2 regions of the Levilactobacillus namurensis genome follow, and region 1 is predicted to be linked to the other one. Evidence: riboswitches for the same ligand, from Rfam matches in the RefSeq annotation. Region 1 holds a riboswitch; the other holds the start of a gene.

Region 1 (7,994 bases):
GATGATTGAATTGATTACTTGCTTGAAGGATACGGGGATGGCGCTGAAAGATATTCGGCACGTCGTTGAGGTGGCACAACAGGGTGATCAGTCGTTGGAGCAACGTTTGGCGTTGTTCAAGGCTCACCGCGACCGGGTAGATGCACAGATTGCCCAGCTACAGACTTACCGGCGCAAGATTGATTACAAAGTGCGTTACTTTGAAGCGGCTTGTGAAGCCGGTACGGAAGCAGCGGTCGAAGGTAATTGTCACTTGCCCGACATGCCCATCCGCATTAATGATGCACTGCGAGTGAAGTGAATGGGTGAGTGTTTCACGTGAAACAACAGAAAATCGTCTCTTGAGTCCCGCATTTGCGGGCCCTAGAGACGATTTTTAAAAGTTAAAGCTAGTAGTTAATCTTGTTTTTCTGAAGTGATTTGTTGCTGTAATTGGTCCACGATTTCGGCGTGCTTCTTTTCAGAAATCTTAACCTTGTACAGGTAAATAAATAAGGCGAGAACGTGGAAGAGTAATCCAGCCCAGAAGGCGACCAATTTGAATACCGTCGCGGAAAATTGAATCCATCGTGGTGGACCAATAATATGAATCAGTATGGGTTATTAAAAACGTTAGAGATTACGCAACAGGGGACCTTTATGAACGGTGATAAAATTTCGGAAGTCACCGTTAAGAACTTTATTCGTCAATCGGAATATTGGAATTTGACGTTTAAGGTGGAAAAGACTGCGGATCATCCTGGGGGGCTGACGATTTTTGGGAAGGACTTTGGGAATCACCCGCAAGATATTAAATTTAAGTTTTACTATGAATAAATTTTTGCCTAAATTTCAGTAAAACTCGTAACTAAGGTCACAGGTGTAGTACAATGACCCTAAGCAATAATGTAAGCGTTTTAAACTTAGAATCCGAAAGGGAGGTTTTGGTGTTGCAAGCAGAATTGAAGTGGCTGGACGATCCGGAGACGTTTCGGGTCAACCAATTACCAGCGCATAGTGACCACCATTACTACGCAACGGTGACCGATGCGGACCAAGGGACCAATCAGCTGGAGCAGTCGCTGGACGGAACTTGGCAGTTCGCCTTTGCGCCCAATCCGCAAGAACGCCCACAAGGCTTTTATCGGCCGGACTTTGACCGACGCAGCTTCGACACGATTCAGGTGCCGGGCCATATCGAATTGGCCGGGTACGGTCAGATTCAATACATTAACACGGCTTATCCGTGGGAAGGCAGTCATTATCGGCGGCCGGCCTACACGTTAGGTGACCGGACCGGGAAACCGGGGATGTTCAGTGAGGCCCCCGATAACACGGTCGGCGCCTACGCCAAGCACTTTACCCTGAACCCAGGGCTGCAAGGCCAGCGGGTCATCGTGCAGTTCGACGGGGTCGAAGAAGCCCTCTACCTATGGTTGAACGGGCACTTTGTGGGGTATGCCGAGGATAGCTTTACCCGTTCCGAATTTGACCTGACTCCCTACCTGCAGCCAGGCGATAACTTGATTGCGGTGGAGGTCTTCAAACGGTGCACGGCGTCGTTCTTAGAGGACCAAGACATGTTCCGGTTCTCGGGAATCTTCCGCAGCGTGCGCCTGTTGGCCCAGCCGAAGTTACACGTCAATGACCTGACCATCCGCGCCAACGTTCAAGATGACCTGAAGACGGGGGACCTAAACGTCACGGCGCAGTTAGCGGCCGATACGTTTGACGGTGCCCAAGTTCACCTGACCTTACGCGATGCTCGGGGGGCACGGCTATTGGAGCGGACAAGTTCGGCGGATGACACGGTCAGCTTTACCCATTTGACCGTGCCAACCGTCCACCTCTGGCAACACCACGACCCGTACCTCTACCAGCTAACACTGGAATTGCTGGATGCGCAGGGCAACGTGATCGAAGTCGTCCCTTACGTGGTCGGCTTCCGGCGCCTCGAATTGAAGGACAAGGTCATGCTGCTGAACGGTCAGCGTCTAATCTTAAACGGCGTTAACCGGCACGAATGGGATGCGCGGACGGGCCGCAACGTTTCACTAGCGGACATGCACCGCGACCTCAGTATTTTTAAGCAGGCCCACATCAACGCGGTTCGGACCTGTCATTACTCGGATCAAGACGTGTGGTACGACCTCTGCGACCAAGCGGGAATCTATATGATGGCCGAAAATAACTTGGAATCACACGGAACTTGGCAGAAGCGCGGTGCCGTTGAACCCTCGTATAACGTACCGGGTTCCTTACCAGAATGGCGTGCCGTGGTTCTGGACCGGGCCCGCAGTAACTACCAGACGTTCAAGAATCACCCGGCCATCCTGTTCTGGTCTCTGGGGAACGAGTCCTACGCGGGGGACAATATCGCCGCGATGAACCAGTTCTACAAAGACCACGATGACACGCGGTTGACCCACTATGAAGGCGTCTGCCGTAACCGGGACTACGCCGACCGCATTTCCGACATGGAAAGCATGATGTACGATCCTCCTAAAGCCATTCGCGACTACCTGCAACATGATCCGCAAAAGCCGTTCATCAACTGCGAATACATGCACGATATGGGGAACTCTTTGGGCGGCATGCAAAGTTACATGGACTTGCTGGACGAGTTCCCGATGTACCAGGGTGGCTTCATCTGGGACTATATCGACCAGGCCCTGTTGGTCAAAGATGAAGTCACGGGCCGCGATGTTTTGCGGTATGGTGGAGACTTTGACGACCGGCCAGCCGACTACGAATTCTCCGGTGACGGTCTGTTGTTTGCGGACCGGACCCCGAAACCAGCACTTCAGGAGGTGAGCCACTATTATGGCAACTACGACGACTAAGCTACACGTCATTTACGGCGACACGACCCTGGGATTAGTGGGCGAGCACTTCCACTACATCTTCAACTATGACCGGGGTGGCCTAGAATCCTTACAACAGTACGGTAAAGAGTGGTTGTACCGGACCCCCAAGCCGGCGTTTTGGCGCGCCACCACGGATAACGACCGGGGGAACCACTTCTCGGCGCATGCCGCGATGTGGCTGGGGGCGGACCTCTTCAGTCCCTGCACCGATATCGAAGTGGCGGTCAACGGGCGGGTCATCACACTCCCCGTTGCGCCCGAAAACAACCGCTATAGCGACCACGAGACGGCGGATACGGTCAGCCTGACCTTCACTTACACCACCACGACGGTTCCGGCGACCATGGTTGAAGTGGTCTACACGGTGGATGCAACGGGTCAACTCACGATTCAGGAAAACTATACGGGTCAACCGGGCTTGCCCGAGCTACCGGCGTTAGGGTTCCAGTTGATTGCGCCCACCATGGCCAGCGGCTTCAGTTACCAGGGCTTGTCCGGAGAGACCTACCCCGATCGGATGGCTGGGGGCATTCCGGGCACTTACACGGTTGACGGCTTGCCCGTGACGCCGTACCTGGTGCCGCAAGAAAACGGGATGCACATGCAGACGCAGCAAGTGACGGTCACCCGGCAGACCACGTTGAACAACGCCGACCCGGACCAGCAGGCCTTTTCGTTGACGGTTCAACAAGCTGATGAACCGTTTGCGTTCAGCTGCCTGCCGTACACGGCGGCGGAACTGGAAAATGCAACTCACCAAGAAGAATTACCGCCTGCCCGTCGGACGGTCCTGACCATCTATGGCGCCGTGCGGGGCGTCGGTGGGATTGATAGTTGGGGCGCTGATGTTGAGCCGGAATACCATATTTCGGCCGAGACGGGTCACAGCTTTAGCTTTAAGATTGCGGGTCCTGATGAACTTAATCATTAATCACAAGAGAGTCGGTTTGATGCCGGCTCTTTTTTGAGCTTGATTATCAAAATAGTAATAAAAAGAGGGCGCTAACCCCCGGAATGTAAAGGTTCTGCATGACTTGTGTAAAGAGGGTTGTGCTGGGGCACAAGAGCAGGTATCTTAGAAATATGTTCTTGTGAAAATCACAAATCTTAGTTAATAATTAAATTTGATTATTAAAAACTATTATTAATAATTAAGAACAAACGCGTACCTAACAGGATGTGGTTCGGGGGGCTTTCAGCATGACAGACTACACAGTTCAGCAGGCAGCAGAATTGGTGGGACTCACACCGGCGGCGGTGCAGGTCTACCAGCAACAGGGATTGATTACGGCCACGGCCCAAGGCACCTTAGACGCCAGTGCGTTGCAGTGGCTCAGTCGGATCAAGCGGTTACGGCTCAGTGGGATGGCGCTCTCCCAGATTGCGGCGTACGTCGCCCAGAATCGGGTGGATGGTCAGCCACTGGCTACCGACCAGCCGCAAGAGCAGTATACCCGTTTCTTAGCCGAATCCACGCCGCCCCTCACTTGGGATTACTCGGATTAACTTGAGTTCTAGCAGTGATAACGGTACCATGGAAGTAAATCTAAATACGAAAACACTAGGGGTGCCCCAATTGGGCTGAGATGAACGATCGTTCGATCCCTTTGAACCTGTTAAGTTAGGACTTGCGAAGGAAAGTGTTCGATTAAAACGACTTTCGCGCGGACTCGACCCAGCGGGAGTCGTTTTTGTAAATCAAAGGAGTTTTTTGGATGAAGACACAGTTACATGGCCTCTTTTTACTTTGGCTTGGCGCGGCAATCTCGATTGCCGAGATCGTGACCGGTACCCTGATGGCCCCACTAGGATGGCAACGGGGATTGGCGGCGATTCTGGTGGGGCACTTGATCGGTTGTGGCCTCTTTCTGTTGCCGGCGGCTTACTTATCCGCTCAGCAACACCAGTCGGCGATTGGGGTGACCCAGACGGTCTTTGGTCCCTGGGGCGTCCGGCTCTTTTCCCTCTTGAACGCGTTGCAATTATTAGGTTGGACCGCTGTGATGATCGTCAATGCCCAGCTCGCGATGAACGGTATTTCCCAGCACTTGCTGGGGTTCCACTCGGCCGTCTTAATGGCCAGCATCGTGGCGGCCTTGATTATTGTCTGGCTACTCCTAGACCACGACTGGTTGTTTCGGGTGAATAACCTGGTCGTGATTCTCCTGGCCGTGGGGATGCTGGTCATGATGGGCGCCATCTTGGCGACCGGGCACGTCCATCCCAGTCATGGTGCGGCGTTAAGCTTTGGGAGTGCCGTTGAATTGAACGTCACCATGGCCCTATCCTGGTTACCCTTAATTGGGGACTACACCCGTAAGACCACGCAACCCTGGCGGGCTAGCCTGGTCAGCGTGAGCGGGTATTTCCTGGGGAGCGTCGCGATGTTCGCGATTGGCTTATTCACCGTGATCTTAACGGGTCAGGCGGACTTCACGGCCGTCTTAGCCCAGTCGAAGATCGGGATTCTGGCCCTGCTGGTGATCGTGTTCTCAACCGTGACCACTACCTTCATGGACGCTTTTTCGGCGGCCACCAACTTGAACAACTTGGTGCACCGGGGGCACGTGAACCTGTGGGGTGTCGGCGTCACGGTGGTGGGGCTAGCCATCGCGTTAGGGGTCTCGATGACCTTCTACCAGAACTTCTTGTACGCGATTGGCGCGGTCTTCTCCCCGTTATTCGCCATTTTGGCGGTCAGCGTTTTCGGGCTCAAGCAACGGTTAGCCGTGGGTTGGAACTTCGCGTGGTGGCTCGTCGGGGTCATCGGGTATTCCTGGTTACAGAAGCTGGATTTCTTTGGCGGGACCACGTTATTGCTCCTGCTGGGGTTATCGGTAGGCGTCTACCTGACGAGCCGGGTCACCCGGCGGTATCCCTTGATGACTAAGCAAGATTAACGCAAAATGAACGCCCGGATTCGGTCAGTGTGTGCTGACCGAATCCGGGCGTTTTTTGTTTCACATGAAACATTAAGGGGCGTAGGCGCGAAACAGCAGTGAGCACCCGATGAACAGGTACAAGACTGCCGTGACATAGTGGCCGTTGCGCTGTAACCAGTGGCGGTAGGACAACTGGGCCAGACACTTGGCCGCCCAATAGAAGACCGTCAGCATGGCAAACAGGGTGATGATCAAGACCACAATCTGCCAGGATAGAGCCTGGGTCAGTAAGGGGACGTAAACGCTGATGTTGTCGGCGCCGGTCGAAATGATTAACGTCGCGATGGTCCAGGAGAGGCGGTGACGAGACTTAGTCAGTTGAGAGGAATCCTGAGCTGAGGGTGCGGTGAACGCCGTTTTTAGCCCGATGAGAATCGGAAAGATGCCCAGGACACCCATAATCGTGGTTTGGGGCAGACTGCGTAACGGATACGCACAAAGGCCGCTGATCAGAAGCAGTACCGTGGTTCCCAGACAATCACCCAGGTAGATGGCGCGGTTGGCTGAGTTGCCATGGATTCCGAATAAGATGGTCAGTAAAATCAAGCAATCAATACTGGTCGATGCGTAAGCCACGATACCCGTTGCGATAGTGGTCAACATGGTGGTTCCTCCCCGAAAACGTTAGTGAATTAAGCGTACCATACGGCCGGACTAGTGACGCACCCCCGCCGCAATCACACAAGAAATTTATGATTTTAGACAATAATTTAACAATCTTCGGTACTGGAACGGCTAAAGTTGACACGGTGTCACCAACGTGCTATTCTCAATTCATCACCTAAAAGTGACACGGTGTCACTAACCATTTTCAGGAGGCGTTTCAATGCCAACCGCAACCTTTGACCATTTAACCGCACCCAAACGCGACCGCATCACGGCGGCGCTCCTCACAGAATTTTCAGCGCACTCGTTAGCCACAGCGCAAGTCGCCCGCATCGTCAAGCAGGCCGATATTGCGCGCGGGGCCTTCTATAAGTACTTCGCCGACTTGACCGACGCGTATCAGTACCTGTACGGCTTGGCCCTCGACCAGATTCACCAGGCCGTGCCGACCTCGATGTGACTGCCACCTACGCGGCGGTCCGCGACTTCGTGGACCAGGCGACTGCCAGCCCCTATTACGCGTTGATCCAACGCCATTTTCAAACCAACGAGGGCCTGTTGCCCGTGGCGCCCGCCATTCCGGCGACCATGACGGCTCCCGTCTGGGCGGCCATGGTCCTGAGCCACGCCACGATTAAAGAAATTATGTTACGCCCGGATAGTCGAACGGCCAGTCTAGCGCGGTTCCAGACCGCATTACGGGCGTTAGCGGACTAGACCTAAGGAGGGAAACAGATGTTTTTAGCTTTAAAAGAAATTCGTCACGAGAAGCTCCGGTATGGCTTGATTATCGGGATGATTCTCCTGATCAGTTACTTAGTCTATGTCTTAAGTGGCCTGGCTTATGGGCTAGCGCAACAAAACACGCAGGCCATCGATTCTTGGCAGGCGCAGAGCGTGGCCTTGGATAAGGACGCCAACGTCAGCCTGTCCCAGTCGCTGATTACCGCCGATACCGCGGATAAAATGACCCTGAAGCGTTCGCAAGCGTATCTGGGACAGGCGGGAATCGTGGCTAAAGCCAGCCAACGCCCCAACCTGTCCGCCCAATTCTTAGGCCTACAACCCCAACAGTTTATCTCCCGCAACCTGACGTTGACGGCGGGGCATAAAGCCCGTAACAATCGCCAAATCGTCGCGGACACCGCCTTTCAGCAACAGGGCTACAAGCTGGGTGACCGCGTGACCCTAAATTCCGTGGATGGCAAGTACACCATCGTGGGCTTCACCAAAAACGCCAAGTTGAGCGTGGCCCCGGTGGTCTACGGGACGTTGGGCGCATGGCGGACCTTGCGCGGGGTCACTCCCGCCTTTAAGGCCAGTGCCGTAGTTTCTCAGCGGGTCCACCAAATGGTACCGAGTCCGTTGAAGACCTACAGTACCCAGGCCTTCATCAACAAGTTACCGGGCTATTCCGCCCAGAACACCACGTTTACCTTCATGATTGGCTTCCTAATGATTATCGCGGTAGTGGTGATCGCCGTCTTCTTGTATATCCTGACCATGCAGAAGCTGCCCAACTACGCCGTCTTGCGCGCCCAGGGGATTCCGTCGAAGTTTTTGGTCAGCACGACACTGAGTCAGGCCTTCATCCTGGTCG
Region 2 (7,994 bases), 1.2 Mb from region 1:
AGGGTAACTTGGCCGGCACGTCTCGCCGGGGCACCCACTGGGGCTGATACCGGTTGGTCGCCGTACTGCGGGCCAGCTCGACACTGTGCACCGAAAGTTCAGGGGTCACCTGCTCGTCAGCCACGAAGTAGGTCTCCGGTTGCCCCAAACGCACCACGCGAGTCAGGAGCTCTAACTGGTCAGCTTGAACTTGAAAGAGGAGCTCTTCATCGAGTTCGCGTTGAACCGTCTTGGCCGGTGTTTCTCCCGCCAAGATGCCCCCACCGGGGACCGTCCAATAATGCCGACGGTCTTTGAAACGTTCAACCAACAAAATCGTATCAGTCTGACAATCATGGACAAAGCAACGGGCACAAGAACGCATCGGAACTTCACTCCTTTTTAGGGTACGGTCATCGTTGCGTTAATTGTACCCCTAAACCTTAACTTCGTCCCTAGCAACGCTCACGCTTTCCGATTAGACGCACGAATGCCTTCTGGTTGACAACGATTACCAACTAAAAAGGCCTCATCCCAGCTAGGACAAGGTCGCAATGGTAACCCTAAAATTAACCGCTATCTTCTAGCCCGTTAGCTGCGCGGGTGCACCTGCTGCCGGTGCCACATCCCCCAAACGTTGGGCAGGACCACCGCCGCAATAATAATGAAGACGCCTAGGATCTGCTGGCCACTGACGGTTTCTCCCAACAGGATAAACGCCACCACGATCGACGACGGTAACTCCAGCGACGAGAGAATGGGGCCGATACCAAGGTCTAGCTGGGGCATGAACAGAGAATAGGCGACCAACGGAAAGACCATCGAGAACAGCGCAATCAAGACGCCCCACTTAATCGTGGGTAATGTGACCGGCGTCGTCGCAATCTGCGGGATCCAGACAATCGAGATTAAGATGAACGCCCCTAAACACAGCAGCCAGGTCTTGGTCATGGGGTCCAGGTTGTTCCCCAGTAACGCCGTAAACTGCATGGTGCAGGCATAACCACACGCGGCCAAAAAGGCGTAAAACAGGCCCAATGGGGACAGCGCCTGGGTAATGGGAAACAGTCCCGCCGCCAAGACGGTCCCAATCAGGACCAGCACGATACTCAAGACCTGTAACCGTGACGGCCAGCGCCGCTGAATCACGGCCCCTAACAGAACCGACAGCCAGACTGCCTGCATCAACATAACCGCCGCTGCCGCCACCGGAATCAGCTTGAGGGCTTGAATATAGAAGGTATTGGTAAACCCTGACCCGGTCCCAGCCGCAATCACTAACCCAATCTGCTTCCAATTCGTATGCTGGTACCGTAACCAGTTTCGCCGAACGACGTGCACGATTCCTAGGATCACGACCGCACTCAAAAACGACCAAAATAGGAGTGGTCCGTTCACCACCCCTTCCCGGCGAGCAATCTTAAATAGGGACGCCGGAACCCCAAAACTAATGGCTCCTAAAGCCACAAACACTGGTGCAATTTTCTTCAAAAAACTCATCCTTTATGTATCAATTAACTATACCCCTTTATCATACACGGCCATCGGTCAATCGCCAAGCCCCGCTGGACGTTCATCCCCTAGCTCAACGACGCAATTTACAGTTACACGACTCGGCTTAAAATGATAAATTGATGAGAAAATGATTCATTTCCCTTGGAATTTCTCCGATAATCATCCCCTATACGTAATCTAAATCCGAACATTCTTAGGTTTGGCTCCCCAATAAAATAACTTTTATACGTTTTTTAAATGTAACCGACTTCATTTCTGATTCCTGCTTGTACCCCTTAGTCATTTAGCGTATGCTATAGGAAGTTAAATTCAGATGAGAAAAGCTGCGACAAGATGAGTATCCGGTGTTCGTCACCCCTAGAGAGTCGCGTCGGCTGAAAAGCGACGGTGATGCCCGGTGAAGATGGTCTTGAAGAAGCTACTCGGGTAAATTCGTGAGCCCGGGTCGGAGCGATTCGTTACGATCAGGATAAGTCCCGTTCGCGGGAAAATCAGGGTGGTACCACGCAAACGCGTCCTTGAAAGTCAATGACTTTCGGGCGCGTTTTTCGTTGCCCCATTCTCATCTGAACCCACTTAAAACCCATCTAAGGAGTGTGTCGTCTTATGCCCAATAAGCAATCTAACTCAATTCGAACCGTGGTCGCCACGGGAATCGGTGCTGCCATTATTTTTGTCTTAATGAAATTCGTTGCCATTCCAACAGGAATCCCTAACACCCAGTTTAACGTAGCCATTGGATTTGCTGCGTTATTAGGCGCCATCTTCGGTCCGGTCGCAGCGGGACTCGCCGTCTTTATCGGGCACGCCCTCAACGACTTTATCACTTACGGCTCCCCTTGGTGGACTTGGATCATCGTCGACGGCCTAGTGGGCGTTGCCTTCGGTCTGACCAAGAACCGGCTCAAAATCGCTGACGGTGCGTTGAAGAAGGCCAAGCTGGTCTGGTTCAACATCTACCAAATCATCGTCAACTTCATCGCCTGGGTCCTCTTAGCCCCTACCGGTGACATTATCATCTACCACGAACCAGCCAGCAAGGTCTACCTCCAAGGCATCACGACTTGGATCATCGACTCTATCTCCGTTGCCATCATTGGAACGTTACTGCTGGTTCTCTACGCTCGGACCCGGACGCAACGTGGCAGCTTAAAGAAGGAAAAATAAGTTATGACTGCACCCATTATTAGTTTTCGTGACTTTTCATTTCAGTACAATAGCCAAACGGAACCCACCCTGCGCCACATTAATCTTGATATTTACCCAGGTGAAAAGGTCCTGATTGCGGGGCCCTCCGGTTCGGGGAAGTCGACACTGGGACGGTGTTTAAACGGATTGATTCCACAGTCGTATCCGGGGACGATTTCCGGTCATGCCACCGTTGCGGGTCAAGACATCCAGCAAAGCTCGATTTTTGACCTCTCGCTCAACGTGGGGACCGTCTTGCAAGATCCCGACAGTCAATTCGTAGGGCTCTCCGTGGTCGAAGATATGGCCTTCTCACTAGAAAACGACCAACAGGCCCAACCCGCGATGCGTCAGGCGACCCATCAATGGGCACAAACGTTGGACCTCCAAGACCTCCTGACCCACCATCCCCAAGAACTCTCAGGTGGTCAGAAGCAACGGGTCGCCATGGCGGGCGTGTTAATCGACAACAGTAAGATTCTCCTGTTCGATGAACCCCTCGCCAGCCTGGATCCCGCTTCCGGCAAAGCCTCGATGGCGTTAATCGACCGGTTGGCGCGGACCCAGGACCTGACGGTGGTGATTATCGAGCACCGCATCGAGGACGTCTTACAGCAGCCCATTGACCGGTTGATCGTCATGCAGGACGGACAAATTGTGGCCAACGACCGCCCCGAAACTATCCTCCGCGACTCCCTAATGGCTCAACAAGGGCTACGGGAGCCGCTCTACTTGTCAGCACTAAAGTTAGCCGGCATCTCCCTAGCAGACTGCCAACACCTAGATGACTTGGCCCAACTTAACGCACCGCATCTCACGACCACCCTGCAACACTGGACGGCCGGCGTCACCCTCAAGGCACCCGTCGTCCACACCCAACCACTCCTGACCATCGACCGTTTGACCTTCGGTTACGCGCCGGACCAGCCGATCTTTAAGGACCTATCCACGACGATCCACCGGGGCGACATGATTAGTCTGGTCGGTCAAAACGGGGTCGGTAAATCCACGCTCAGCAACCTCATCACCGGCTTCTTAACACCGCAATCCGGCCACCTGACCTTCGATGGCCAGTCCCTGGACCCTTGTTCGGTCAAGGAGCGGGCCGACCATATTGGTTACATCCTCCAAGATCCCAATCAGATGTTGTCCAAGACCTTGATTTACGATGAAGTCGCAACCGGTCTGGTCCTCCGCGGATTAGACGCCCAAACGATTGAGCAACGGGTGCTGGCGACGTTAAAGATTTGCGGTCTCTACGAATTTCGGCATTGGCCCGTTTCGGCATTGAGCTTTGGCCAAAAGAAGCGGGTCACCATCGCCGCAATCTTGGTACTCCAACCCGCAATGCTGATTCTGGACGAGCCCACGGCCGGACAAGACCTACAACACTACACCGACATGATGCAGTTCTTAGCGCAACTCAACCGCGAACAGGGCATCACCATTGTCCTCATCACCCACGACATGCACCTAATGCTGGAGTACACCGACCGCACCATCGTTCTAGGTCGCGGAGGGATTCTTATGGACGCCGCGCCTGCTGACGTGTTAACGAATCAAGCCATCATCGACCAGGCTTCACTGGCGAAGACCAGCCTTTACACGTTAGCGGAGCAACACCACCTGAACCCTACTGAATTTGTCGCCAAATTTGTTCAAGCAGAACGGGAGGCCCGCCAACAATGACTCACCAACTCTTAATTGGGTACGCCGACCGACAGACCTTCTTAAACCGACTTAGTGGCAGCACCAAGTTACTCTGCTTTGTCGGCCTATCGATTATCGGCATGACGACCTACGATACCCGCTACCTCTTAGGCATCATGGTCCTTTCCTTAATTCTCTTTCACTTCGCTAAAATCAAATTCCATGAGATTTCGTTCGTCCTAAGCGTCATCCTAGGGTTCTCCGTCTTAAATCTCCTGATGGTTTACGTCTTTGCTCCCCATTATGGCGTCAGCATCTACGGAACGGAACACCTTTTATTGGGGCACCACGCCGCTTATTTCAACCTCACCACTGAACAACTCTTCTACGAGTTCAACTTACTCCTGAAGTACACCTTCATGGTTCCCCTAGCACTGATTTTTCTGATGACCACCAACCCTAGTGAATTCGCCGCAAGCCTCAACCGCATCGGTGTCTCTTACCGGATCAGTTACTCGGTGGCCATTGCCCTGCGCTACATCCCCGATGTTCAAAGTGACTACCGGACCATTAGCTTGGCTCAGCAAGCCCGGGGCTTTGAGATCTCCAAGAAAGCCAGTCTGATGACCCGGGCTCGCGGTGGGGTCCAGATTCTACTCCCCCTGATCTTCTCGAGCCTTGATCGAATCGAGACCATCAGCCAAGCCATGGAGCTTCGCCGTTTCGGCAAGGGAAAACACCGTACTTGGTATATGGCCCAACGTTTCCAACGCAACGACTACCTAGCACTGCTGATTGTCGGCGCCCTGATTATCCTGGGCATCGTCCTCTTTAAAGTTAACGGTGGTCGTTTCTGGAACCCATTTCACGCTTAACCTTCAAGTCCTGACTTGTCGCGCTGATTCAGCGCACGACGGTCAGGACTTTTTGGCGTAACGCTTGGGCCGCCAAGTCGGGATGGGGGGCTTTCATAATCGCCGACACCACGGCCACCCCCGCCACCTTGGCTGGCTGAACCGCCGTCACGTTGGTCGAATTTAAGCCCCCAATGGCGTAGACCGGAATAGGGACTGCTGCCTGGATCGCCGCTAACGTCGCCACACTGGTATGCACCGTCTTCACGTGGGTCGTCGTGGGAAAGATGGCCCCCACCCCCAGGTAGTCCGCGCCCGCGCGCACTGCTAGTTGGGCTTGACGGACCGTCTTAGTCGTCGCCCCAATAATCTTGCGCGGTCCCAGCAAACGGCGCGCAACGTCGACGGGGATGTCCTGCTGGCCCAGGTGCACACCAGCTGCGTTCACTGCCAGCGCAATGTCTAAGCGGTCGTCAATGATCAAGGGAAGCTCATACTGGTCCGTGATGGCCTTGACCTGTTGCGCTAGTTGGAAATAGTGCCGACTATCCAGCGATTTTTCTCGTAGTTGCACCAGGTCTACGCCCCCCTGACAAGCCAGTTCTAATCGGCACAAAAAGGCCTCTTCCTCGATTCCCAAGCGGTCAGTTACTAAGTACAACGGTCGTTTTCCTACACGCATTTTGGTTGTCCTCCCATGATGTTTCAAATGGTAAATCATTTACGCCTCAGTGTAGCGAATTCATCCAACTTTGTACAGCTTTATGTTTAGACTTGACATTCATTTTCAGGTTGCGTATAACTAACGTAACGAGTTTTCAAAACTCGTTTTCATTCAGCAACCGTTCGTCTGGGGTGCCACTCGGCTGAGATTAAACCCATCGAACCTGATGTAGTTAGAACTACCGAAGGAAGCGCGACTTGCCAATGTGACTCAGGAACCACTGGGTCTTCCGTTTACGGGATTTTTCCCGTCATGACGGTCCTTTTGTGCGCAATTCCCCTTTCTTCACGACGTTCGCAGAAAGGGGAATTTTTTTATGCTTACGATTAACGGAGAACCAGCCGCTGCGGCAACTGGCACTACCATTTTGGCGTTACTTACTGCGCGCCACACACCCATTGAACACCTCGTCGTCGAGGTCAACGGCCAGATCATCCACCACACTGAATTTGCGACCACCACCCTTCAAACCGACGACCAAGTTGAAATCATCACATTCGTCGGCGGCGGCCGTTAGGAGGATGCTCATGCACACACCACCCATCATTCAAGGTCAAGCGCCCGACCAAGTCTATACCCAAATGAAAGCCCGTAACGTCACCGCGTCCACTGCCAAGCTTTCGGCGGCCCACGTCGCCATCGCGGGAGCGGGCGGACTAGGATCCAACATTGCCATCGCCTTAGCCCGCATTGGCGTCGGTACCCTGACCTTAGTTGACTTCGACGTAATCGAACTTAGCAATCTCAACCGCCAGCAATACAAGCTTAGTCAGGTCGGCATGCCTAAGGTCACCGCCCTCAAGCAGAACTTACAGGAATTCAATCCCTTTATCACCATCCACGCCTATCAGGAAAAGCTCACGCCTGCGACCATTTCCAAATACTTATCCTCGGCAGACATCATCTGTGAAGCCTTTGACGCCCCCCAGGAGAAAGCCATGCTCTTAGAAACGGTCGGCACGCAATTTCCCGCTAAGCCCCTGGTCATGGCGACTGGCATGGCGGGAATCCACAGTGCCAACACCATTACGACCAAGCAATTACGTCCCAATCTCTACGTCGCCGGCGATGGCACGTCCATGGGCGCTGAAGGCCTCATGGCCCCACGCGTGATGATTGCCGCGGGCCACGAAGCCAACATGATTACTCGTTTGATTTTAGGTAAAACAACCATTTAGGAGGAATATCACATGACAGCATCTGATCCTTTAACCATTGGTGGCCACACCTTTACGTCTCGTTTCATCCTGGGTTCTGGTAAGTATTCTTACGACTTGATCGATTCAGCCATCCACCACGCCCAAGCCCAGATCATCACCATGGCATTACGCCGTACCACGCAGGCGGCCGATAACATCCTGGCCTACATCCCCAAGGACATCACGATTCTCCCCAACACCTCGGGATGTACCACGGCCGAAGAAGCCATTCGCACAGCCCACATTGCCCGGGAACTCAGCGGCAGTGACTTCATCAAGCTAGAAGTCGTTCCGGATAAGCAATACTTAATGCCCGACAACTACGAAACGTTGAAAGCAACGGAGGTACTCGCCAACGAAGGCTTCATCGTGATGCCCTACGTTTTACCTGACCTGGTCGTTGCCCGCCAGTTGGTGAATGCCGGGGCCGCTACCGTGATGCCCTTAGCCGCCCCCATCGGCACGAACCAAGGGTTGACCACGAAATCTTTGATTCAGATCCTAATCAACGAACTCTCGGTCCCGGTCATCATTGACGCCGGTATCGGTCGCCCCAGCGAAGCCGCCGAAGCCATGGAGATGGGCGCTGCCGCTATCATGGCCAACACTTCTATGGCCACCGCAGCCAATATTCCCCTCATGGCCGCAGCCTTTCGCCTAGGAGTTCAAGCCGGCCGGCAAGCCTTTCTAGCGGGTCCGGGACGCGTCTTTACGAAAGGTGCCGTGGCCTCTTCACCGTTGACGGGCGTGAGTCACGCATGATTCCTTTAACCACTCCCGGCCTGACGCTAGCCGCTCAACTAGCCACCATTAATCGCCTCTGTCCAACGGATCCTGCCCAAAACCGACTAGTCTACACCCCCACCTGGACGGCCGCTCAAGCCC

What was found. A riboswitch is a leader RNA that binds a small molecule or an ion and turns the genes downstream of it on or off. The one in region 1 is predicted to bind thiamine pyrophosphate.
Region 2: another riboswitch for thiamine pyrophosphate. It lies ahead of thiS (sulfur carrier protein ThiS); the one in region 1 lies ahead of cytX (putative hydroxymethylpyrimidine transporter CytX).

What each region holds. Positions count from the first base shown of each region.
Region 1 is NZ_CP134159.1:144,125-152,118, forward strand. It holds gene RIN67_RS00625 (MerR family transcriptional regulator) at 1-301, shown strand, start outside; gene RIN67_RS00630 (hypothetical protein) at 397-537, opposite strand; gene RIN67_RS00635 (hypothetical protein) at 586-816, shown strand; gene RIN67_RS00640 (glycoside hydrolase family 2 TIM barrel-domain containing protein) at 930-2,822, shown strand; gene RIN67_RS00645 (beta-galactosidase small subunit) at 2,803-3,777, shown strand; gene RIN67_RS00650 (helix-turn-helix domain-containing protein) at 4,047-4,352, shown strand; TPP riboswitch at 4,400-4,502, shown strand; gene cytX (putative hydroxymethylpyrimidine transporter CytX) at 4,562-5,746, shown strand; gene RIN67_RS00660 (cadmium resistance transporter) at 5,819-6,391, opposite strand; gene RIN67_RS00665 (TetR/AcrR family transcriptional regulator) at 6,615-6,854, shown strand; gene RIN67_RS00670 (hypothetical protein) at 6,851-7,111, shown strand; gene RIN67_RS00675 (ABC transporter permease) at 7,130-7,994, shown strand, end outside.
Region 2 is NZ_CP134159.1:1,310,681-1,318,674, reverse strand. It holds gene RIN67_RS06325 (NUDIX domain-containing protein) at 1-364, opposite strand, end outside; gene RIN67_RS06320 (EamA family transporter) at 571-1,470, opposite strand; gene RIN67_RS06315 (ECF-type riboflavin transporter substrate-binding protein) at 2,101-2,661, shown strand; gene RIN67_RS06310 (ABC transporter ATP-binding protein) at 2,665-4,371, shown strand; gene RIN67_RS06305 (energy-coupling factor transporter transmembrane component T family protein) at 4,368-5,207, shown strand; gene thiE (thiamine phosphate synthase) at 5,236-5,868, opposite strand; TPP riboswitch at 6,028-6,118, shown strand; gene thiS (sulfur carrier protein ThiS) at 6,227-6,427, shown strand; gene thiF (sulfur carrier protein ThiS adenylyltransferase ThiF) at 6,438-7,088, shown strand; gene RIN67_RS06285 (thiazole synthase) at 7,101-7,871, shown strand; gene RIN67_RS06280 (M20 family metallo-hydrolase) at 7,868-7,994, shown strand, end outside.